Regions from separate parts of the Streptomyces sp. NPDC051105 genome, predicted to be linked through region 4. Evidence: riboswitches for the same ligand, from Rfam matches in the RefSeq annotation. Region 4 holds a riboswitch; each other region holds the start of a gene.

What was found. Region 4 has a riboswitch for cyclic di-AMP ahead of AB0N16_RS38880 (C40 family peptidase). Riboswitches for the same ligand answer to the same signal wherever they lie in the genome.
Positions count from the first base shown of each region.
Region 1: another riboswitch for cyclic di-AMP. It lies ahead of AB0N16_RS07235 (NlpC/P60 family protein); the one in region 4 lies ahead of AB0N16_RS38880 (C40 family peptidase).
Region 2: another riboswitch for cyclic di-AMP. It lies ahead of AB0N16_RS30535 (transglycosylase family protein); the one in region 4 lies ahead of AB0N16_RS38880 (C40 family peptidase).
Region 3: another riboswitch for cyclic di-AMP. It lies ahead of AB0N16_RS03225 (M23 family metallopeptidase); the one in region 4 lies ahead of AB0N16_RS38880 (C40 family peptidase).

Region 1 covers NZ_JBFBBR010000002.1:730,892-736,358, forward strand. Annotated here, with positions in the region: gene AB0N16_RS07230 (NAD-dependent epimerase/dehydratase family protein) at 1-1,042, shown strand, start outside; gene AB0N16_RS07235 (NlpC/P60 family protein) at 1,063-3,228, opposite strand; cyclic di-AMP (ydaO/yuaA leader) riboswitch at 3,237-3,411, opposite strand; gene AB0N16_RS07240 (DUF1996 domain-containing protein) at 3,820-5,467, shown strand, end outside.
Region 2 covers NZ_JBFBBR010000014.1:147,444-152,910, reverse strand. Annotated here, with positions in the region: gene AB0N16_RS30555 (Ppx/GppA phosphatase family protein) at 1-374, opposite strand, end outside; gene AB0N16_RS30550 (DUF501 domain-containing protein) at 371-976, opposite strand; gene AB0N16_RS30545 (septum formation initiator family protein) at 1,006-1,482, opposite strand; gene eno (phosphopyruvate hydratase) at 1,597-2,883, opposite strand; gene AB0N16_RS30535 (transglycosylase family protein) at 3,313-4,002, opposite strand; cyclic di-AMP (ydaO/yuaA leader) riboswitch at 4,006-4,177, opposite strand; gene AB0N16_RS30530 (transglycosylase family protein) at 4,377-5,387, opposite strand.
Region 3 covers NZ_JBFBBR010000001.1:712,566-718,032, forward strand. Annotated here, with positions in the region: gene AB0N16_RS03215 (HPr family phosphocarrier protein) at 1-51, shown strand, start outside; gene AB0N16_RS03220 (GntR family transcriptional regulator) at 378-1,073, opposite strand; gene AB0N16_RS03225 (M23 family metallopeptidase) at 1,703-2,458, opposite strand; cyclic di-AMP (ydaO/yuaA leader) riboswitch at 2,471-2,634, opposite strand; gene AB0N16_RS03230 (pitrilysin family protein) at 2,881-4,269, opposite strand; gene AB0N16_RS03235 (pitrilysin family protein) at 4,266-5,467, opposite strand, start outside.
Region 4 covers NZ_JBFBBR010000024.1:101,750-107,216, forward strand. Annotated here, with positions in the region: gene AB0N16_RS38870 (ATP-dependent Clp protease proteolytic subunit) at 68-703, shown strand; gene AB0N16_RS38875 (hypothetical protein) at 711-1,019, shown strand; cyclic di-AMP (ydaO/yuaA leader) riboswitch at 1,351-1,564, shown strand; gene AB0N16_RS38880 (C40 family peptidase) at 1,568-2,041, shown strand; gene AB0N16_RS38885 (ATP-binding protein) at 2,075-2,533, opposite strand; gene AB0N16_RS38890 (helix-turn-helix transcriptional regulator) at 2,746-3,606, shown strand; gene AB0N16_RS38895 (DUF397 domain-containing protein) at 3,616-3,843, shown strand; gene AB0N16_RS38900 (8-amino-7-oxononanoate synthase) at 3,903-5,030, opposite strand; gene bioB (biotin synthase BioB) at 5,178-5,467, shown strand, end outside.

The DNA.
Region 1 (5,467 bases), on a different contig from region 4:
GACCGTCGCGGTCACCGGCGGCAGCGGATTCGTCGGCAGCCATCTGGTACGCAGGCTGCTGGAGCGCGGCTACCGGGTCCACGCGACCGTCCGGCGCGTCTCCGCCGCGGCCAAGGTCCGGCCGCTGTGGGAACTGCAGGAGGCGTTCCCCGGCCGGCTCACCCTGTTCGAGGCCGACCTGCTCAAGGACGGCTCCTTCGACGAGGCGTTCCGCGGCTGTGCGACCGTCTTCCACGTGGCCTCGCCGTTCCTGATGCCGGAGCGGATCAAGGACGGTCAACGGGACGTCGTGGACCCGGCGTTGCTCGGCACCCGCAACGTGCTGGCGAGCGTGGACCGTACCCCGGACGTGGCGACCCTGGTCTTCACCTCGACCGTGGGCGCGATCTTCGGCGACTACTCCGACGTCCGCGAGATGGCCGGCGAGATCCTGACGGAGAAGTACTTCAACACCACCAGCACGGTGGCCGGCAACCCCTACCACTACGCCAAGACGGTCGCCGAACGAGCCGCCTGGGACGCCGAGGCCGCCCAGGACCGCTGGCGCATGGTCGCCGTCAACCCCGGCCTGATTCTGGGCCCTTCGCTCACGCCCGCCTCCGAGTCCGGCAGCCTGTTCCTGCTGGACGAGCTGTTCAAGGGCTACTTCTGCTACGGCGCCCCGGACTTCAGCTTCACCACCGCGGACGTCCGCGACGTGGCCGACGCGCACATCGCGGCGGCGGAGAACCCGGCGGCCAACGGCCGTTACATCGTGGCCAACGAGACGATGACGTCCTTCCACGAGATGTCCAGGATCATCCGCACCCGCCGTCCCTGGGATCCGCGGCTGCCGCGCACCGCGCTCCCGCACTGGCCGGTACGGATCCTCGGCCCGTCCTTCGGCCTCACCCAGGACTACATACGCAAGCACCTCGGCATCCGCTTCCGCGTCGACAACAGCCGGAGCGTCCATGAACTGGGCCTCACCTACCGGCCCGTCGAGGAGACCCTCCTGGACCACCACGAGAGCTGGCGCAAGCGGCGGCGGAGGAGGGTCTGACCCCGGCGGGGGGGGGGGTGTCAGGCCGGGCGGACCACCCGGTGGATCGCCGACTCCCCGGCGTTGTAGATCGACTCCTCGCGGATGGACGCCCCCGGGCTCGGCGCGTGGACCATCATGCCGTTGCCCGCGTAGACCCCGACGTGGCTGTCGTTGTCGAAGAAGAAGACCAGGTCACCCGGCTCGATGGCGGCCAGCGTCACCGGGGTGCCGGCGAAGGTCTGGTCCGGCGCGCTGCGCGGCAGCGACACACCGGCGGCGCGCCAGGCGGCCTGGGTGAGGCTGGAGCAGTCGTACGACTCCGGACCGGTCGCCCCCCAGACACAGGGCCGCCCGATCTGCGCCCGGGCGAACGCCAGCGCCTTCATGGCCTTGCCGGGCTCGGCCGCGACACCGGGCCTGAGCAAGGAACCGGTGTCGGTGAAGGTGCCGGGCGCGAAGGTGGCCGCGGCGGCGGCCGGAGGCGCGGTGGGGAGCGGGGCGGTGACCACGGGGGGCGCGGTCGGGACGGGGACGGTGACCACCGGGGGCGCGGCCGGGACAGGGGCGGCGGTGGGGAGCGGGTCCGGGGCGACCGGGGCTGCGGTGGCCATCGCCATCGGGGGCGCGGTCATCGCGGCGGGGGACGCCATCATCGCCCACGGAGGGTCCGTCACCGCCGTGGGTATCACCGCCGTGGGCGTCGGCGCCTGGGACGCGGGCATCGCCGGGGCGGTGGCGTAGGCGGCCGCCGCGGGCTGCGTTCCGGTGGCGTAGGCGCCCATGCCGGCGGCGGGCGCGCCGGGGAAGGCGCCGGTGCCGAAGTCGGCCGACGGCATGGCGGCGGGGGCGGACATGCCGTACCCGGCGGCGGGATAGCCGGTCTCCGCGGCGGCCGGCGGTGCGCTGACGTAGGCGGCGGTGGCGGCCGGCGCCGAACCCGGGAAGGAACCGGTGTCCATCGGGCCCGGCAGGGGCGCGGCGAACACGGCGGGTGCGGCGGTCGGGAAGGCGCCGGTGTCGGAAGGGGCCGCGGTCGGGAAGGCGCCCGTGTTCGTGGGGGCCGCGGTCGGGAAGGCGCCGGTGTCGTCCGGCATCGGGAACGTGCCGGTGGCGCCCGGGGTCATGACCCGGAAGGAACCGGTGTCGCCGGGACTCGCGGGCGGCGTGGCACCCGCGTCCATGGCGGTCACGGCCGGGAAGGTGCTTGTGGCGCCCGGGGTCATGACCCGGAAGGAACCGGTGTCGCCCGGACTCGCGGGCGGCGTGGCACCCGCGTCCATGGCGGTCACGGCCGGGAAGGTGCTTGTGGCGCCCGGGGTCATGATGCGGAAGCCACCCGTGTCCGCCGGGGACATGGGCTGGGCGGCGCCCGGGGTCATGACCCGGAAGGAGCCGGTGTCCGTCGCGGGCACCACCGGGATGGCACCCGTGTCCGTCACGGTCATCGCGGGGAAGGCGCCCGTACCGGTCAGGGCGTCGGTCCCGAAGGAGCCGGTGTCGCCGTACTGGCCGGGCATGCCGGCGGGGGCAGGCCACTGCTGCGCCGGGACCTGGGCCTCGGGCGTGGGCCAAGGGCTCTGAGCGGCGGGGGCCGGGGCGGGCGCGGCCGGTTCGAGCGCCGCGATCGCGCGCTGCCCGGTGCGCTGCGACAGCATCTCGCGCGCCTTGGCGATCTTCAGCTGACTCTTGGTCTTGGACGTGCCCGGGGTGGCACGCTGCGGCGCGGCGGGGGCCGGCGCCTTGGGCGCGCTCGACGGTCCCGGGGGCAGCGCCGCGGGGGACCCGGCCGTCAGTTCCAGCTTCGGACGCTCCGGCAGCTCCCGGACGACCTCGACGTCGCTGTTGGCGGACGACCCCGCGGGCAGCTCCGGCCGGGACGGGCCGGAGCCCTCCAACTGGCCCAGCAGGTCGGCGGCCATGGCGCTGACGGGTCGTCGCGGGCCGGGCCGGGCGGGCTGCCGGTCGGAGGGCAGTGCCGCCGGGACGCTCGGCCCCAGTCGCGATCGCGCGCCGTCGAACCACTCCCGGGCGATGTTGTCGAGGCCCGGGTCGTCACGCCGGGGCCGCTTGAACAGCGGGACACCGCGGGAGCGCGAGCCCCCGTTCATCGCACGTGTGGCGTTGAAGTTCCCGGTGGCGTTCTCGGCCTGGTCGTAGAGGCTGTCGATCCGCTGTCGAACCTCGTCACGGCTCTCGGGCGCCATGGGGGTCGTGCTCCTTCCGTGCTCCGCCTACCGAGTTAGCTGTCGGGTTCGGGCGGGTCGATCCGGAAGGCATGCCCTACGGCCCTTGCCCCTGAGGGCAGTTGACCGATTCACCCCAGTGGTTCGGTTGGGTCCCCGGCTCCGGAACGCCCCGTTGGGCACCGGATTAGGCGGAGGCCGCGCGGCCCGACGGGATTCGCCGGGGGGAGCCGAACGGCTTGGACGTCAACTTAGCCAACTTGTGTCACTCGTGTGAAGGTTGAAGTGCGTAATGTCCGATACGTAATTGTGATGTTCGTCGTAGCGTTCGAGATCCGGCCATACGTGACGGCATTTCGCCAGCACCCCGATCCTCGTCGTGCGGCCGTCGTGCGGCCGTCGGAGCAGTGCCGTCGGTTGCCTGAGGGGCCCGCTTTCTGTGAGGTCACCGTGAATTTCCGGGACTGTTGAACACGGTGGCGCCCTGCCGCGTATAGGGCGGGGGATTTCCATGTCCGGCCGACCACGACACGCAGGGGAACGACCTTGAGACCCAACAGGCGCAGACGCCCGACCGGTGCACAACGCGCGACCTTCGCAGCGGTCGCCCTGATGCTCGGCGGCGGAGTACTGGTCGGGGTGAACGTCTACGCCTCGGCCACCGAAGGCGGTTCGGACCAGTCCGGGCAGGCCGCCACCGCCCAGGTGCTGTCCGCGCCCACCGTCTACTGTCCCGACGTCGGCAGCCGGCTGACGGACGTGCCCGACGCGGCCCGGGCCGACGTCGACGGTGAACTCGCGCAGCTGGACCAGCAGATCGCGGCCGCCTACCAGCAGCTCAAGGAGTCGGCCGCGGAGATCGAGCAGAACCCTGGCCTCGCCGACCGGACGATCCTGGATCCGCTGAAGGAGAAGCGGTCCGAATCCCTCCAGCGCATCGCCGACGCCCTCGACCGCGAGGGCGACCGCCCCCAGGGTCTCGACGACCTCGCCGCCTGCACCCTGCGCTCCTCCGACCAGGGCGCCGGGCAGTCGACGGCGCCGCAGGACAGCGCCACGCCGAGCCAGAGTGCCAGTGCCAGTGCCAGTGCCAGTGCCAGTGCCGGTGCCGGCGTCGGCGGCCAGGGCGGCAACGGCCCCGTCGCCGCTGACTACGCCGACATCACCAGCGTCCAGCCCAATGTCACGACCCCGGCCGAGCAGCCCGGCGGCTCCACCGGCACCTTCGCCTCCAGTTGCGGTGTCAACGCGAACGGCCTGTTCAACTCGGACAACGTGATCGTCGCGCCCGGTGTCTCCAACGGCGCCCACCACTTCCACGACTACATCGGTAACCAGTCCAACAACGCCTTCGCCAGCGACGACGACCTCGCGAACGCCGACACGAGCTGTGCGGACCAGGGCGACAAGTCCACGTACTACTGGCCCGTGCTGCGGCTGCAGAACGGCAAGCAGGAGCGGGACGCCGACAAGCCGGGCGGCGGCACCGAGGGCAACGCCGGGCAGATCGTGACGGCGAAGGAGGTCACGCTGACCTTCGAGGGCAACCCGACCTCCAAGGTCACCGAGATGCCGCGGCTGCTGCGCATCATCACCGGTGACGCCAAGGCCTTCGTCAACGGCCCGGCCAACGCCAACGCCTCGTGGAGCTGCACCGGTTTCGAGGACCGGCAGCTCAAGGACAAGTACCCGCTCTGTCCTTCGGGCAGTGACGTCGTACGCACGTTCAAGTTCCAGAGCTGCTGGGACGGCCGGAACATCGACAGCGCCAACCACCGCACGCATGTGGCGTTCGCCGCGGCCGACGGCAGCTGCCAGGCCGGTTTCCAGGCGATCCCGCAACTGGTGCAGCGCATCGTCTACGACGTCGACCCGCCGAGCCTCCAGGACGGCGGCCGTACGGTCCCGCTGTTCGCGGTGGACTCGTTCCCCGAGCAGCTGCACAAGCCGGTCACCGACCACGGCGACTTCATCAACGTCTTCGACGAGAGCCTGATGCGGAAGATGGTCGACTGCATCAACTCCGGCCGCACCTGCGGGGCCGGGGCCGACGAGCAGCCGCCGTCGCAGAGCGCCGACCCCGACCCGTCCGAGTCGGCGAGCCCGGAGAACCCGCCGTCCGACCCGGCGAGCCCGGTCACCGAGCCGAGCGACACGGCGGCCCCGGCCGACCCGCCGGCCGAGACCGAGAGCGCCGAGCCCTCTGAGCCCCCGGCCGAGCCGTCCGCCACGAAGACCGCCTCCGGCGACACCGGTCTGC
Region 2 (5,467 bases), on a different contig from region 4:
TCCTTCGTCGCGCCCGTGAAGGAGAACTCGGCCTCCTGGTCACCGCTGATGACCTCCGGCTCGACACCGAGGATGTCCAGCACCCCGCGCACGAACTCGTCGCGGTTCTCGGCGTCCCGGGAGGCGGAGGTGGCCACGAACCGCAGCCGCTCGGCGCCGTACTCCTTGATGACGGCCGCGTACTCCCGGCAGGCCGCGAACGTCCGCTGCAGCGCCTCCGGCGCCAGCCGCCCGGTCCGGTCGACCCCCTGCCCGAGCCGCACGATCACCATCCGCCGGTCCAGGTCGACGAGCTCGCCGGTCTCCGGGTTCGCGTCGGCGACGAGCAGCCGGATGGAGTTGGTGCCACAGTCGATGGCGGCGACGCGGGTCACTTGTCGTCCTCCTGGGCCGGCCGGAAGGAGAACCATCCCTTGCCGTCCTCCGTCGTCTCCGTCTGCCACCCCGCGCCCGTCGGCGGCCCCGCGGGCGTCACGCAGGCCCCCTTGGCCCACCACTCGGGCAGCATGGCGATCGCCTCGTCGCCCAGCGGGTTCACGCCGGGCCCCGCCGCCAGCGAGTGCGCCACCAGCACGTGGAGGCACTTCACCCGGTCCGGCATCCCGCCGGCGCTCGGGAACCCCGTCAGCTCCTCGATCTCGTCCCGGCGCCGGATGTAGTCCTCGTGCGCGGCCCGGTACGCCGCCGCCAGCTCCGGGTCGCTCTCCAGTCGCGCCGTCATCTCCTTCATCACGCCGTTGGCCTCCAGGGTGCCGATGGCGGACGCGGCCTTGGGGCACGTCAGGTAGTACAGCGTCGGGAACGGCGTGCCGTCCGGCAGCCGCGGCGCGGTCTCCACGACGTCCGGCTGCCCGCACGGGCACCGGTGCGCGATCGCCCGCAACCCGCGCGGCGGCCGCCCGAGCTGCTGCTGGAAGGCCTCGACGTCGGCGTCGGTCGGCTCGGTGCGCGGAGTGGAGGGCGGAGGCGTTTGCATGACTGTGTTCTGTGTGGCTTTCTGTCGGTTCACTGGTCGGACGCGTCGGACTTGTCGACGCCGTCCCAGACGTTCGCGTACCAGGGCCGGTCGGCCGCCCCGAGGTAGGCGTGGGCCTGCTTGGCGGCAGCGGGGTCGATCACGATGTACCCCGTCTCCCCCGGCATCACGTAGTGCAGCCGCTCCCGGATCTGCTGCTCGGCGTACGCGTCGTCCTGCCACCGGGCCTTGACGTCCCGCAGCTGCTCGACCCGCTGCCGGGCCTGCTGCTGCTGGCGTTCCTGGTCGGCGATCTCGGCGCGCTGGGAGACGTACTGCCGCATCGGATACGCGAGCGCGACGATCATCGTGCACAGCACGATCGCGAGCAGCGCGGCGCGGCCGGTGAGCCGGGAGCGACGGGCCTGCCGCTTGGTCTGGGAGCGGTAGACCCGGGCCGCCGTCTGCTCGCCGAGCAGCTTCAGCCTGGTCGCGGTGGAGAACCGGTCCCGGTCCTTCACGGCCATGTCCCCGCCTCCCGTTCACACGCGCGTACGTCCCCGCACACGGTACGGGACCGGTACGGGGACGTACGTACGACTGGCGCAGCCTTGACCCTTAACGGGTCAGCGACCCCTGGGTCAGCCCTTGAAGCGCGGGAAGGCGCTGCGGCCGGCGTACACCGCGGCGTCGTCGAGGATCTCCTCGATGCGCAGCAGCTGGTTGTACTTGGCGACGCGCTCGGAGCGGGCCGGGGCGCCGGTCTTGATCTGGCCGCAGTTGGTGGCGACGGCGAGGTCGGCGATGGTGACGTCCTCGGTCTCGCCGGAGCGGTGCGACATCATGCACTTGAAGCCGTTGCGCTGGGCCAGCTCGACGGCGTCCAGGGTCTCGGTGAGCGAGCCGATCTGGTTCACCTTGACGAGCAGGGCGTTGGCGGCGCCGTCCTCGATGCCGCGGGCGAGGCGCTCCGGGTTGGTGACGAAGAGGTCGTCGCCGACGATCTGCACCTTGTCGCCGAGCTTGTCGGTGAGGACCTTCCAGCCGGCCCAGTCGTCCTCGAACAGCGGGTCCTCGATGGAGACCAGCGGGTAGGAGGCGACGAGCTCCTCGTAGTACTCGGTCATCTCGGCGGCCGAGCGGGACTTGCCCTCGAACTCGTACTTGCCGTCCTTGTAGAACTCGGACGCGGCGACGTCGAGCGCAAGGGCGATCTGCTCACCGGGGACGTAACCGGCCTGCTTGATCGCCTCCAGGATGAGGTCGAGCGCGGCGCGGTTGGACTCCAGGTTCGGGGCGAAGCCGCCCTCGTCGCCGAGGCCGGTGGCCAGGCCCTTGCCCTTCAGGACCTTCTTCAGGGTGTGGTAGACCTCGGCACCCCAGCGCAGCGCCTCGGAGAAGGACTCCGCGCCGATCGGGGCGATCATGAACTCCTGGATGTCGACGTTGGAGTCCGCGTGCGAGCCGCCGTTGAGGATGTTCATCATCGGGACGGGCAGCAGGTGCGCGTTCGGGCCACCGAGGTAGCGGAACAGCGGCAGGTCGGACGCCTCGGAAGCGGCGTGCGCGACGGCGAGGGAGACGCCGAGGATGGCGTTGGCGCCGAGCGAGCCCTTGTTGTCGGTGGCGTCCAGGTCGAACATCGCCTGGTCGATCAGGCGCTGCTCGGTGGCGTCGTAGCCGACCAGCTCCGGGCCGATCTGCTCGATCACGGCGAGGACGGCCTTCTCGACGCCCTTGCCGAGGTAGCGGTTGGGGTCGCCGTCACGGAGTTCGATGGCCTCGAAGGCACCGGTGGAGGCGCCGGACGGGACGGCGGCACGACCCGTGCTGCCGTCGTCGAGGCCGACCTCGACCTCGACCGTGGGGTTGCCTCGGGAGTCCAGGATTTCCCGGGCTACGACGACGTCGATGGACGGCACGAGCATCTCCTTCTTGGGATGTGACGCTGGTTGTGCGGGCGCACGCGAGCCTTGTCGGCCCTTGCTCAGCCTTGCGACTAGAGCCTAACCGTCCCGGGGCCGTCGGCCGGCACGACCGACCGACCCTTGGACACACAGACGGTACTCATTGTTCATGCACGGAACAAAGGGGGGCCCGATGAAGAACGGAAGAAGAGCGGGTCAAGAGGAAGACCGCCGGAGGACGCGCGAGGACCGCGCGAGGACCGCGCGAGGACCGCAAAGAGAAACCCCGCTCCGGTGCGTACGGGGGAGAACGCACCGGAGCGGGGGCCCGTGGGGGACGGGGGGTGACCCTCACGTGCTCCTCAGTATGAGGAGCACGGCTGTGTGGGCGCTGTGGTTCAGCTGGGCGCCACGTATTGCTTCGTACGACTTCGGGAGCGGCCCGTCGCCCTACTTGAGGTGCAGCTGCTGGCCCGGGTAGATGAAGTCGGCGTCGTCGACGATGTCCTTGTTCAGCTTGAACAGCGCCTGCCAGCCGCCCTTGACCTTGCGCTTCTCCGCGATCGAGCTGAGCGTGTCGCCCTTGACAACCTTGTACTCGCCGTCGCCCTTCTTGACCTTCTTGCCGGTCGGGGTGGTGACGGTCTTCTTGGCGGCCGGACGCTCGGCGGAACGGGAGGCGGCCTGGGTGTCGGCGGTACGGCTGCTGGTGCCGCTGCTCGAAGAGGAGCTGGAGGAGCTGGAGCTGGAGGAGCTCCCGGTGTAGGCGGCGCCGGACAGGCCCGTGCCGCAGACCGGCCAGGCGCCCTTGCCCTGCGCGGCGAGGACCTTCTCGGCGATCTCGATCTGCTGCGCCTTGCTGGCCTGGTTGGCCTGCGCGGCGTACTGGGTGCCGCCGTACGCGGCCCAGGTGGAGGCGGAGAACTGCAGACCGCCGTAGTAGCCGTTGCCGGTGTTGATGGCCCAGTTGCCGCCGGACTCGCACTGAGCGACGGTGTCCCACTCGGAGGCGGTGGCGGCGGAGGCGGTGCCGGACGCCATCAGCGGTGCGGCGATGGCGACACCGGTGACACCGGCGAGCGCGGCGACACGGGTGGCCTTGGACGGACGACGGTGCTTGCCCTTGCCGGAAAACAGCATGACGGATCCCCTCACCGACGCCTGCGAGGTGAGCTGTCGGGTTCGGGCCGGTTGAGTTGCCCGGCCGCGCACCTCACGGTGCGCGGCTTCACCCCGAGCCGGACACGGCAGTCTCAACTACCGGTCCCGGCGCTTACCTTGGGTCCCCCGCTCCTGCCTACGGCGCTTGACGCGACGACTGTTCCCGGGCAGCCGCTGGCAGGACTCGGCGTTGCGACGGCCGGGGCTCGTGGTGACGAGCGGCCTTGACCGTAAACAGACGATCAGGTGAATTTCAAAGATGATCAGGGCTTCTGAGACTCATCCCACACTTTCACCAAACCGGACATTTGGCTTCGAAGTAGGGCGGCACGAAGGGCCAACTCCCGCTGCTTCTAGTCCGTTTCGTTGCTGAGTTTCAGGGTCTGACCGGGGGCGATGTCATTCGGGTCGGCGCCGATGTCCGCCTTGTTGGCGGCATAGAGCGCACGCCATCCGCCGTCGAGGTCAAGGGAGTCGGCGATGGAGGCGAGGGTGTCGCCGTCCCGGACGGTGTAGGTGCCGGCGTCCCGGGAGGCGTGACGGCCGGAAGAAGTCACACTCTGACCGTTTGTCACGCTTTCGTCCGCCGAGTCACCGCGGTGCTTGCCGCCGCTGCTGACCGCCCCCGTGTCGACCAGATCCCAAGAGCTGCCCGTCTGCCATGAATTGTCCGAGTCATCGGCTTCGGGCACCACGGGGTTCTCGTTCGCCTTCGAGGCGCCGGAGCCCTTGGATCCCGACGTGTCCGCCTTGGCGGAGTCGGTGGGGGTGCCCGTGCCGGAGTCGTCGCCCGCACTCGGGGACGGGGTGGCGGAGCCTGTGGCACCCGAGGAATCCGACGAGGAGTCGGACAGGCCGGAATCCGAAGAACCGGATGAATCCGAAGAACCAGATGAAGAGGAGGAATCCGACAGCCCGGAGGACGAGTCGGAGGAGCCGGACGTGTCGCCCGAGCCGTCGAGGCCCGTGTCGACGTTCACCGAGGCGTCGTCCGAGGAGAGGCCGGCGATCAGGGCACAGGTCCGCCAGGGCTTGGTGCCCTGGTCGGCGAGGATCTTCTCGGCGACGGCGATCTGCTGCGAACGGCTCGCCTGGTCCGGTGTGTCGGCGTACTCCTGGCCGCCGTACTCGTCCCAGTCGTCCTGGGACATCTGCAGGCCGCCGTAGTAGCCGGTGCCGGTGTCCATGCTCCAGGAGCCGCCGCTCTCGCACTCGGCCACCCTGTCCCAGGTGCTGCCGTCGGCCGCGTTGGCGCTCGCCGCGCCGAGGAGCGGGATGGCGATGGCCGAGCCGGTCACGCCGGCCGCGACGAGAAGAGCCGGAGCCTGACGGGGGCGACGGTGACGACCGTTCCCGGAGAGCATGCGGAAACCTTTCGAGCGACAGCGGTGACCGGCGCGACGGGTCCCGCTGGGGCGCCGCACTGATGGGTGAACGTATAGGC
Region 3 (5,467 bases), on a different contig from region 4:
CTGGCCAAGCTGGTCGCTGAGGGTCTCGAGGAGCTCCCCGAGACCGTCTGAGCGCCATAGCGCCCGCACGGCGAGGCCGCGACGTCCCTACAGGGGCGGCGCGGCCTCCGCCGTTTCCGCCGCCGGTCTCCGCCGTTCCGGCCGCCGGCCTCCGCCGTTCCCGCCGCCGTGACCTCGCTCGGCGCCGGTCTTCACGAAGGGCCACGCTTTATACGGGGCGGGACTTCGCGCCGGGCTTAGTCAATTCCCCATCGGGCACGCCGATGACGCGCCACCGGAAATTCCGGACGCGCGCGAAATAGGGACGGCAGAGACCGACAGAGGGCAACGAAAATACCGCTCCACCGAATAACACGTCTTTGTATACGGTGCCCGTGTTAATGCCGCAGGCCCGACATGTTTACTGGGTGTTGCGAAGTCCTCACACCGTTCGCCCGGTCCGTGCCGCCGGAAAAGCGCAGCCGGTGGGAGACCGCGGACCGCTCGGTGTGCAGCGCGGTGATCGCCCGCGCGCGCTCGCTGTCGCCGCGCGTCACGGCGTCCACGATGGCGCCGTGCTCGGCCCAGGACTCCACGGGGTTGGCGGGCGCGTCGACGGCGTACATCCAGGCGATCTTGTGCCGCAGCTGAGTAAGTGTCGAGGTCAGGGCGTGGCTTCCGGTGGCCTGGGCGAGCGTCTCGTGGAACCAGCCGCCCAGGGAGCGCAGGTCCTCGCTGCCGCCCCTGCGGGCCCGTTCCTGGCCCAGCCTGACGAGTCCCCGCAGCACCTTGAGGTGGGCCTCGGTACGACGCTGGGCGGCCCGGGAGGCGCCGAGCGGCTCCAGGAGCAGGCGCATCTCCAGCAGGTCGGCGGCCTCCTGCTCGGTCGGTTCCGCGACGCACGCACCCGCGTGCCGGCGCGTCACCACGAAGCCCTCGGCCTCCAGGGTGCGCAGGGCCTCGCGGACGGGGACGCGCGAGACGCCGTAGCGACGGGCCAGGAGTTCCTCGGTGAGCCGGCTGCCGCGCTCGTAGACACCCGCGACGATGTCGTCCCGGATCGCCGTGCATACCGAGTGCGCCGGAATACGCATGTCCGACCTCCGCCTTAATCCCCGTGAAACGCCGCCGAGTGGCGTCCGTTCCGTGACTCTATTGCAATGGGCTGGAATTTCCGACGGCGGCCCTGAATCCATGCATATTTTTTGGACACCGGGGTCACGAAAACGACGAAAGCCCCGGCTCGGGGAGCGGCCGGGGCTTCGGGGCTGTCGCCCTGTGGCGTCACATGTTCATCGCCGGGGGGCGCGTGATCGAGGTGTGTGATGCGCCCGCGGGGAAACACCTTCGTGCGGCGCTCGGGGCGGGGCGTCCACACTGGGGCTCCCGGGTGGGGTCCACGCCGGGAGCGCCGGGGGGCATCCACGCCGGGGACGCGCGGGTGGGGCGCACGCCGGGATCGCGCGGGAGGGGCGCACGCTGAGAGCTCGCGGCAGGGGTCCACGCCGGGGGCGCCGGGAGGCATCCACGCCGGGGACGCACGGGTGGGGCGCACGCCGGGTTCTCGCAGAACGCGCACGCCGTGGTGTCACGCTCGCGCGCCCCGCGCCCCGCGCCCCGCGCCCCACTCCCCGCGCTCACGCGATGGCCGCGCGGGGGCGTGCGCGCCGTAACCCGCGCGGGGCGTGCGGTACCGCGCGCCAGGCGTGCCCGCCGTGGTCGGTCAGACGTTCACGCCGTGCTTGCGGAGGTAGGCGACCGGGTCGATGTCCGAGCCGTACTCCGGGGTCGTGCGGGCCTCGAAGTGGAGGTGGGGGCCGGTCACGTTGCCGGTCGCGCCGGAGAGGCCGATCTGCTGGCCCGGCGTGACCTTCTGGCCCACCGAGACGCCGATCGACGACAGGTGGCCGTACTGGGTGTACATGCCGTCGGCCATCTTGATGACGATCTGGTTGCCGTAGGACCCGCCCCAGCCGGTGGAGACGACCGTACCGATGCCGACCGCGTGCACCACCGTGCCGGTGGCGGCGTGGAAGTCGATGCCGGTGTGGGCGCCGGAGGACCACAGGGAGCCGCCGGTCTTGTAGCCGGTGGAGACGTACGAGTCGGAGATCGGCGGGACGAAGGCGTTGAGGCGCTTGCGCTCCGCCGCCCGCGCGGCGCGTGCCTCGGCCTCGCGCTCCTTCTTGGCCTTCTCCACGGCCTTCTTGCGCGCGGCCTCCTCGGCCGCCTTGCGCTCGGCGGCGGCCTTCTGCGCGGCGGCCTGGGCGTCGATCTGGTCGGCGACCGAGTCGCTGACGGTGATGACCGGGGTGAGGCCGGTCTGCTCGACGGAGTTCTCGGCGGCGAGCGCGGGGGCGGCCGAGAGGGTGCCGATGACACCGGTGGTGGTGAGGGCCGCGATACCGGCGGCCTGCGCGGTGGTGCGCTTCACCCGGCCGGGACGACGGTGCTTCCCGGAGGCGCACATGAACGCCATGTAGAGGCTGGTCCTTTCCTTCCCTCTCGCCTACCGGGTTAGCTGACGGGTTCGGAGCAGGAAGGTCTCCTACGGGCCCCCTCGCGGCTCGCGCGGGCGCCCGATTCACCCCAGGGACTGTGTGGGTCCCCGGCTCCCCTGGCTCGCGCCGTACGGGGACTCGGCGATGGCTGTCCGGTGCCGCGGGCGCGGCGCATTGCCTGACGGACAGCCCGGAAGAACCTACGAGGACGTCCTCGCAATGCTCAAACGGATCACGTCATTTGTCGCGCATCCCACAGGGCAGACAGGCAACCTCCGCCCCAATTCGGACATTCGGCGGCCCTGGTGACGCAACAGTCACCAGGGCCGCTTCACGCGCGCGTGCCGCTCGTCCGGACGCGCGGCTTGCTTCGCCGCTCGCCTCGCTCGGCTTACTCCGCCTACTCCGCGGCGACGACCGTCACTTCGCCGATGCCGAGGGCCTCGACGGGCTCCTTGATCTGCGCCGCGTCGCCGACGAGGACGGTCACCAGGTGGTCGACCGGGAAGGCGTTCACGACCGCCGCGGTGGCCTCCACCGTGCCGGTCGCGGCCAGTTGCCGGTAGAGCGTGGCCTGGAAGTCGTCGGGCAGATGCTGCTCGACCTGGTCGGCCAGGGTGCCGGCGACGGCCGCCGCCGTCTCGTACTTGAGCGGCGCCACGCCGACGAGGTTCTGCACGGCGACGTCGCGCTCGGCGTCCGTGAGGCCCCCGGAGGCGAGGGTGCGCAGCACCGTCCACAGGTCCTGGAGCGCCGGGCCGGTGTTCGGGGTGTCCACGGAGCCGCTGATGGCGAGCATCGCGGCGCCGCTGCCGTCGGGGGCGGACCGCAGGACCTGCCCGAAGGCTCGGACGCCGTAGGTGTAGCCCTTCTCCTCGCGCAGGACGCGGTCCAGGCGCGAGGTGAGGGTGCCGCCCAGGCAGTAGGTGCCGAGCACCTGGGCGGGCCAGACGCGGTCGTGCCGGTCGGCGCCGACGCGGCCGATGAGCAGCTGCGTCTGGACGGCTCCGGGGCGGTCCACGATGACGACTCGGCCGGTGTCGTCGGCGGAGACCGGGGGCACCGGCCGGGGCTGGGCGGTGGAGCCGCGCCAGGCGCCCAGGGTCTCGCCGAGCAGTTCGTCCAGGTCGATGCCGGTGAGGTCGCCGACGACGACCGCGGTGGCGGTGGCGGGCCGCACATGCCGGTCGTAGAACGCGCGTACGGCGGCCGCGTCGATCTTCTCTACGGTGTCCTCGGTGCCCTGGCGCGGACGGGACATCCGCGCGGTCGACGGGAACAGTTCCTTGTAGAGCTGCTTGGCGGCCCGGCGGCTGGGGTTGGCCAGCTCGTGCGGGATCTCGTCGAGGCGGTTACGGACCAGTCGTTCGACCTCGCTGTCGGCGAAGGCGGGTGCCCTGAGCGCGTCGGAGAGCAGCCCCAGTCCCTTGCCCAGGCGGGAGGCGGGGACCTCCAGGCTGAGCCGGACGCCGGGGTGGTCGGCGTGTGCGTCGAGGGTGGCGCCGGCCCGCTCCAGCTCGGCGGCGTACTCCTCGGCGGAGTGCTTGTCGGTGCCCTCGGAGAAGGCGCGCGCCATGATCGTGGCGACGCCGTCCAGGCCGGCCGGCTCGGCGTCCAGGGGCGCGTCCAGGAGTACCTCGACGGCGACGACCTGCTGGCCGGGGCGGTGGCAGCGCAGCACGGTCAGGCCGTTGTCCAGGGTGCCGCGCTCGGGTGCCGGGAAGGCCCAGGGCCGGGCCTGGCCCGCTTGGGGCTGGGGGTGGAATTCCATGGTGGCGAGCTCGGTCACTTGGCCGTCTCCTCGTCGTCGTGCTCGGCGGTTGCGGCCTCGACCGTGGCCTCGGCCTCGGGGTCCTCGGGTACGTCGGCGTCCTCGACCGCCTCCGGGGACTTGGGCTCGTAGACGAGCACCGCGCGGTTGTCGGGCCGCAGCCGGGCCTTGGCGACCTCCTGGACCTCTTGCGGGGTCACCGCGAGGACGCGCTGGACGGCGGTCAGGGCGAGCTGCGGGTCACCGAACAGGACGGCGAAGCGGCACAGTTCGTCCGCGCGGCCGGCGACGGTGCCCAGCCGGTCCAGCCACTCGCGCTCCAACTGGGCCTGGGCGCGCTCCATCTCCTCGGGCGTGGGGCCCTCCTCGGCGAACCGGGCGAGCTCCTCGTCGATGGCGGCCTCGATGACCGGCACCTCGACGTCGCCGGAGGTCTTCACGTCCAGCCAGCCCAGGGAGGGGGCGCCGGCGAGCCGCAGCAGGCCGAAGCCGGCGGCGACGGCCGTACGGTCGCGCCGTACGAGGCGGTTGTAGAGGCGGGAGGACTCGCCGCCGCCGAGGACGGTGAGGGCCAGGTCGGCCGCGTCGGACACGCGCGTGCCGTCCTCCGGGAGCCGGTAGGCGGCCATCAACGCGCGCGCGGGCACCTCCTCCACGACGACCTCGCGCAGCTGCTCGCCCATGATGTCGGGCAGCGAACCGTCGCGCGGGGTCGGCTTGCCGTCGTGCGCCGGGATGGAACCGAAGTACTTCTCGACCCAGGCGAGGGTCTGCTCCGGGTCGATGTCGCCGACGACCGACAGGACGGCGTTGTTGGGCGCGTAGTAGGTGCGGAAGAACGCCCGCGCGTCCTCCAGGGTGGCCGCGTCCAGGTCGGCCATCGAGCCGATCGGCGTGTGGTGGTAGGGGTGGCCCTCCGGATAGGCGAGGGCGGTCAGCTTCTCGAAGGCGGTGCCGTAGGGGACGTTGTCGTAACGCTGACGGCGCTCGTTCTTTACGACGTCCCGCTGGTTCTCCATGGACTCGTCGTCCAGGGCGGCGAGCAGGGAGCCCATGCGGTCGGCCTCGAGCCAGAGGGCGAGCTCCAGCTGGTGGGCGGGCATGGTCTCGAAGTAGTTGGTGCGCTCGAAGCTGGTGGTGCCGTTGAGCGAGCCGCCGGCGCCCTGGACGAGCTCGAAGTGGCCGTTGCCCTTCACCTGGGCTGAGCCCTGGAACA
Region 4 (5,467 bases):
ACGTCCTGTACATTTCTTACGGAGAGACCGGCCGCTGAGACAGCTCAGCCGCGAGGAGGGGTACGCCATGACCCGACCGTCCGCCCGCTACGTCCTGCCCGAGTTCACCGAACGCACCAGCACCGGACAACGCACCCTGGATCCGTACTCGAAGCTGCTGGAGGAGCGGATCGTCTTCCTCGGCGCGCCCGTCGACGAGACCTCGGCCAACGACGTGATGGCGCAGTTCATGTACCTGGAGCACGCGGCTCCGGAGCGGGACATCTCGCTGTACATCAACTCGCCGGGTGGCTCGTTCAGCGCGATGGCCGCGATCTACGACACCCTCCGGTACGTCACCTGTGACGTGGAGACGATCTGTCTGGGGCAGGCCGGGGCGTCGGCCGCGGTGCTGCTCGCGGCGGGCACACCGGGCAAGCGGTCCGTGCTGCCGGGTGCGCGCATCGTGCTCCAGCAGCCGTCGCTGCCACGGCCGGTACAGGGCCAGCCGAGTGATCTGGTCATCCAGGCGGCGGAGTTGGACCGGATCCGCGAGCTGCTCGAGGAGATGCTCGTCCGGCACACCGGACGGGCACCCGCCCAGGTCCACCAGGACCTGGAGCGGGACCTGATGCTGGACGCGCCGGCGGCGCTGGCGTACGGGCTGGTGGACCGGATCGTGCCCAGCCGCAGGGCCTCGCTCGGCCTGCCGGACGCGGGGTGAGCGGCCGATGCTGCCACCGGAGCTGCCGCCGCTGCCCGCGCTGACCCGCGCCGAGGGCGAGTTGATCGACCGTTATCTGGACGTGGTCGACCTGCTGGGCCGCATCAACCCGGCGCAGAACGAGGACACCTATCGTGGGCTGCGCGCCGCGCAGGCGCTGGTGCGCGCGGCGTCCGAGCTGCGCGACGCACTCGCCCTGATGCATCGGCGGGGCGAGACGGAGCTCCACGGGGACACGCTGGCACGGGCGTTGCGGGTGCTCGACGGCGAACGCCGGACCGCGCGCGTCGCACTCCCGCCCGACTGCGTACGGTGACGCCTGGCGAAGTCCGGAGCGACGCGTCCACCGGTCGACCGGCCAGGAGTTGAAACGACCCAAAGGGGTTACCGCTGTTCGGCGGAGTATGGCGTGGTTTTACCTGACCGCCGGAGCCGCTCAAGGTGCGTGCCCGACGGTGCCCGCGAAAGGCTTCGGTGCAGGTCCGGGGCTACGTCGGGCAGTTGACGACTAATCGAACACAGTGCTGTCCACCCGAACGGGTGGGTGGTGAGTAACCCCACAAATCCTCGGTTCCGTTGGGATTTTCGGACAGGCGTGAGTGAAGATCCCTGTCTGACGACAAGCCCCCGCCACCACGGCGGGGCGATCCGGGCGGACGCCGAGTCCTGCCGCCGTCCGGATGCCCGGTCGACGGAAGTGGATCGGCAGGAGTGGAGGACCCAAGCACGACGGGTCGCCGGAACGGTCGCACCATGACCGGCCCGCGCAGCCCTTGGGGTGAAGCCGTGGCAACGCGGCCGGGCAACTTCGCCAGCCCGAATCCGACAGGTCATCCTTCACAGGCGGCTGACGAAGGGTTGCGCATGACTGCGCTCAATCGTGTCCCGTCGCTGATGGCACGGGCTGGCACGGCCTCGGCGCTCACCATCGCCGCCGTGGGCGGCTCCATCGTGATCCCTGGCGTCGCCTCCGACGCCTCGGCCGCCACGATGGCGACGAAGGCACTTCAGGTGGCGGCCTCGAAGAAGGGCTCGCCCTACAGGTGGGGTGCCACCGGACCGAACCGGTTCGACTGCTCCGGGCTCACGCTGTACTCATTCAAGAAGGCGGGCAAGAAGCTGCCTCGTACGGCGGCCCAGCAGTACAACAAGACCCGTCATATCTCGGCCGGCCACCGCAAGGCGGGGGACCTGGTCTTCTTCCACTCGGGTTCCAGCGTGTACCACGTCGGCATCTACGCCGGGAAGGGAAAGATCTGGCACGCCCCGAAGACCGGGGACGTGGTGAAGCTCCAGAAGATCTGGACGCGAAGCGTCTGGTACGGCCGGGTCAGCTGACCCACCCAGCGGCCGGCCGGCGGGAACTCGGGGCTACGGTTCCTGCTGGCCGGCGGCGGTGACCGTGCCGGCCGGGACTGCCCAGGGCAGTTCGATGAGGACGGTCTTGCCGCCCTCCCGGGTGGGGCGCACCCGGAGCTTGCCGCCGCACTCCGCGGTGAGCCAGCGGATGATGACCATGCCGCGCCCGTTGTCCTGCTGGACCGCGGCCGGGAGTCTCTTGGGGAAGCGCGGATGGCTGTCCGTGACGCCGATGCGCAGCTGTTCGTCACGGTCGAGGACGAGGCCCACCGTGAAGGTGGGTGACTGCCCGAAGGTGTGCTGCACCGCGTTGGTGGCGAGTTCGGAGACGATGAGGCGGATGGTGTCCGCGGTCTCCGTCTCCGGTGGCAGCCCCCATTCCGCGAGAGTACCCAGCACATAGGAGCGGGCCGCGGAGACCGAGGCGGGATCGCTCGGCAGAGTGACGGATGCTTCCAGGTGGTCTGCCATGGCGACGTCGTCCCTTTCCCACGGGACCGGAGCCCGACACGGTGCGGATGGTTCGAGTACGGTCCCGGACTGGTGCTTCTCCGTCAGACTGCCATTACCAGGGCAGCCAGGGGAGCGATCCACCAAGATATGCATATATCTGTCGCTCGATGCGGTGAACTCTGCTACCCCAGAGCGTATTTGGGCGGCTCGGGAGGAGTAAGGAGTAGCCCATGCAGAACGGTCCCGCGGTACGCCGCCGGAAACTGGGCGCCGAACTGCGCTCACTGCGCACCGGCGCCGGCCTCACGAGCGGTGAGGCCGCCCGTCTGGTGGGCTGGCATCAGTCGAAAGTGAGCCGGATCGAGACCGGCGCCAGCGGTGTGAAACCGGCCGATGTGCGGTTACTCCTGGACGCCTACGGCGTGATCGAGGGGCAACTGCGCGAGTTACTGCTGGTGTTGGCGGGGTCGGAGGACACCGCCGGGCGGCACCACTGGTGGCACGCCTATCGTGGGGTGCTGCCGCCCACCTACCGGGATTTCATCAGTCTGGAGTCCCAGGCCAGCGCGATGCGCACACTGGAGACCTCGGTCGTACCGGGGCTGCTGCAGACCCCCGAGTACGCACGTGCCGTGACCCGGGCGGCCGTCGACGGGCTCGACGACGAGGCGCTGGACGCCCTCGTGAAGGTGCGTCTGGCCAGGCAGGACGTGCTGCGCAACCATCCGCCGCTGGAGCTGAGCGCAGTGCTTGACGAGGCGGTGCTGCGCCGGGAGGTCGGCGGGCCCGGCGTGATGGCCAGACAGTTGGAGCGGCTGGTGGAGGCGGCCCGGCTGCCCCAGGTACGGCTCCAGGTGCTGCCGTTCTCGGCCGGAGCCCATATTGGCATCACCGGGCCTTTCGTAATCTTCTCATTTCCGAGCACTTCTGATCTGGATGTGGTTGTTCTCGACCAGTTGACGAGTAGCCTCTATCTCGAACGGAAAGAAGACCTCCAGGCCTACGCGGAGGCCTTCAACGCCCTTCAGATCCACGCCCTTTCGCCCGAGGACTCGTTGGATTACATCGCCGGGATAGGTGACGGCGCGTAAGGAGGCACCATGACTGCACTGCCTCGGAACGTACCTTCAAGTGCTGATCTGCACGGACTGCGGTGGCTGCGCAGCAGCTACAGCACCGGAGCGAACAACTGTGTGGAGACGGCACGGCCGCGCTCCGGTCAGCTGACCGGACTGCTCGCCGTGCGCGACTCCAAGGATCCGGCCGGACCCGCGCTGCTCTTCTCCCCCGGGAGCTGGGCGGGGTTCGTGTCGGCGCTCACCGGCTGATCAGCCCGTAACCGACTCCGTATCCGCATTCGGACAAGACCCGGCCGTGTCACGCCGACTCATGGTCGTGTCTCACCGATCACCTGTACAGCGCGTTCGATCTCGGCCCCGGAGAGGTCCGCTCGGGCGGTCAGCCTGAGCCGTGAGACGCCGTCCGGCACGGACGGCGGACGGAAACAGCCCACGGCCAGGCCTGCCGTACGGCAGTCGGCCGCCCACCGCACGGCCCCCTCCGGGGACGAGGCCCGCACGGAGACCACCGCGGCGTCCGGACGCACCGCTTCCAGACCCGCGGCGGTCAGCCGTGCGTGCAGCTCCGCGGCCACCTCACAGGCCCGCACCGCGCGTCCGGGCTCACGGCGCAGCAGCCGCAGCGCCGCCAGGGCCGCTCCCGCCGCGGCGGGGGCCAGACCGGTGTCGAAGATGAAGGTGCGGGCCGCGTTCACCAGATGGTCGATCACCCGGGCCGGCCCGAGCACGGCCCCGCCCTGGCTGCCCAGCGACTTGGACAGGGTCGCCGTGACCACCACGTCCTCGGCGCCGGACAGCCCGGCCGCGTACGGCGCGCCCCGCCCGCCGTCCCCGAGGACTCCGAGCCCGTGGGCGTCGTCCACGAGCAGCCCGGCGCCGCTCTCCCGGCAGGCCGCGGCCAGGGCTGCCAGCGGTGCCGCGTCGCCGTCCACCGAGAACACCGTGTCGGAGACGACGACCGCGGGTCCCTCATGGGTGCCGAGCGCCTTGCGTACGGCGTCCGGGTCGGCGTGTCCGACCACCTGGGTGGCGCCCCGGGCCAGCCGGCAGCCGTCGATCAGGGAGGCGTGGTTGAGCGCGTCGGAGACGATCAGGGAGCCGTGCGGGCCGAGGGTGGTGACGGCTGCGAGGTTGGCGGCGTAACCGGAGGAGAAGACCAGGGCCGCCTCGAACCCGCAGAATTCGGCCAGCTCGCGCTCCAGCTCGGTGTGGAGTTCGGTGGTGCCGGTCACCAGCCGGGAGCCGGTGGAACCGCCGCCCCAGGTCCGGGCCGCCCCGGCCGCGCCGTCGGCGACCTCCGGGTGGTGGGCGAGGCCCAGGTAGTCGTTGCTCGCCAGATCCAGCAGCGGCGAGTCGGCGGGACGGGGGCGCAGGGTCCGTACCAGTCCGGCGCGGCGGCGCAGTTCCGCCTGTTCGTCGATCCAGCCGAACGCCATGGCTCCTCCGGAGAATTTGTAGGCAGTGGACAGACCCTAGCGGGACCACCAGCCACCCACTGTGTGGCAATACCCACACGTCGAACTGACAGGGTTGTGCAAACTCTCCTTGGCCCGGAGCAGCCTCGTAGTACAGGATCGGCTCTCATGGACCTGCTGAACACGCTGGTGGACAAGGGGCTTCGGCGCGAGCTGCCGACCCGCGAGGAAGCGCTCGCCGTGCTGGCGACCTCCGACGACGACGTGCTCGATGTGGTGGCCGCGGCCGGCAAGGTGCGCCGGCACTGGTTCGGCCGGCGCGTGAAACTCAACTACCTGGTCAACCTCAAGTCGGGCCTGTGTCCTGAGGACTGCTCCTACTGCTCGCAGCGCCTCGGTTCCTCGACCGGGATCCTCAAGTACAGCTGGCTGAAACCGGACGAGGCCTCCAAGGCGGC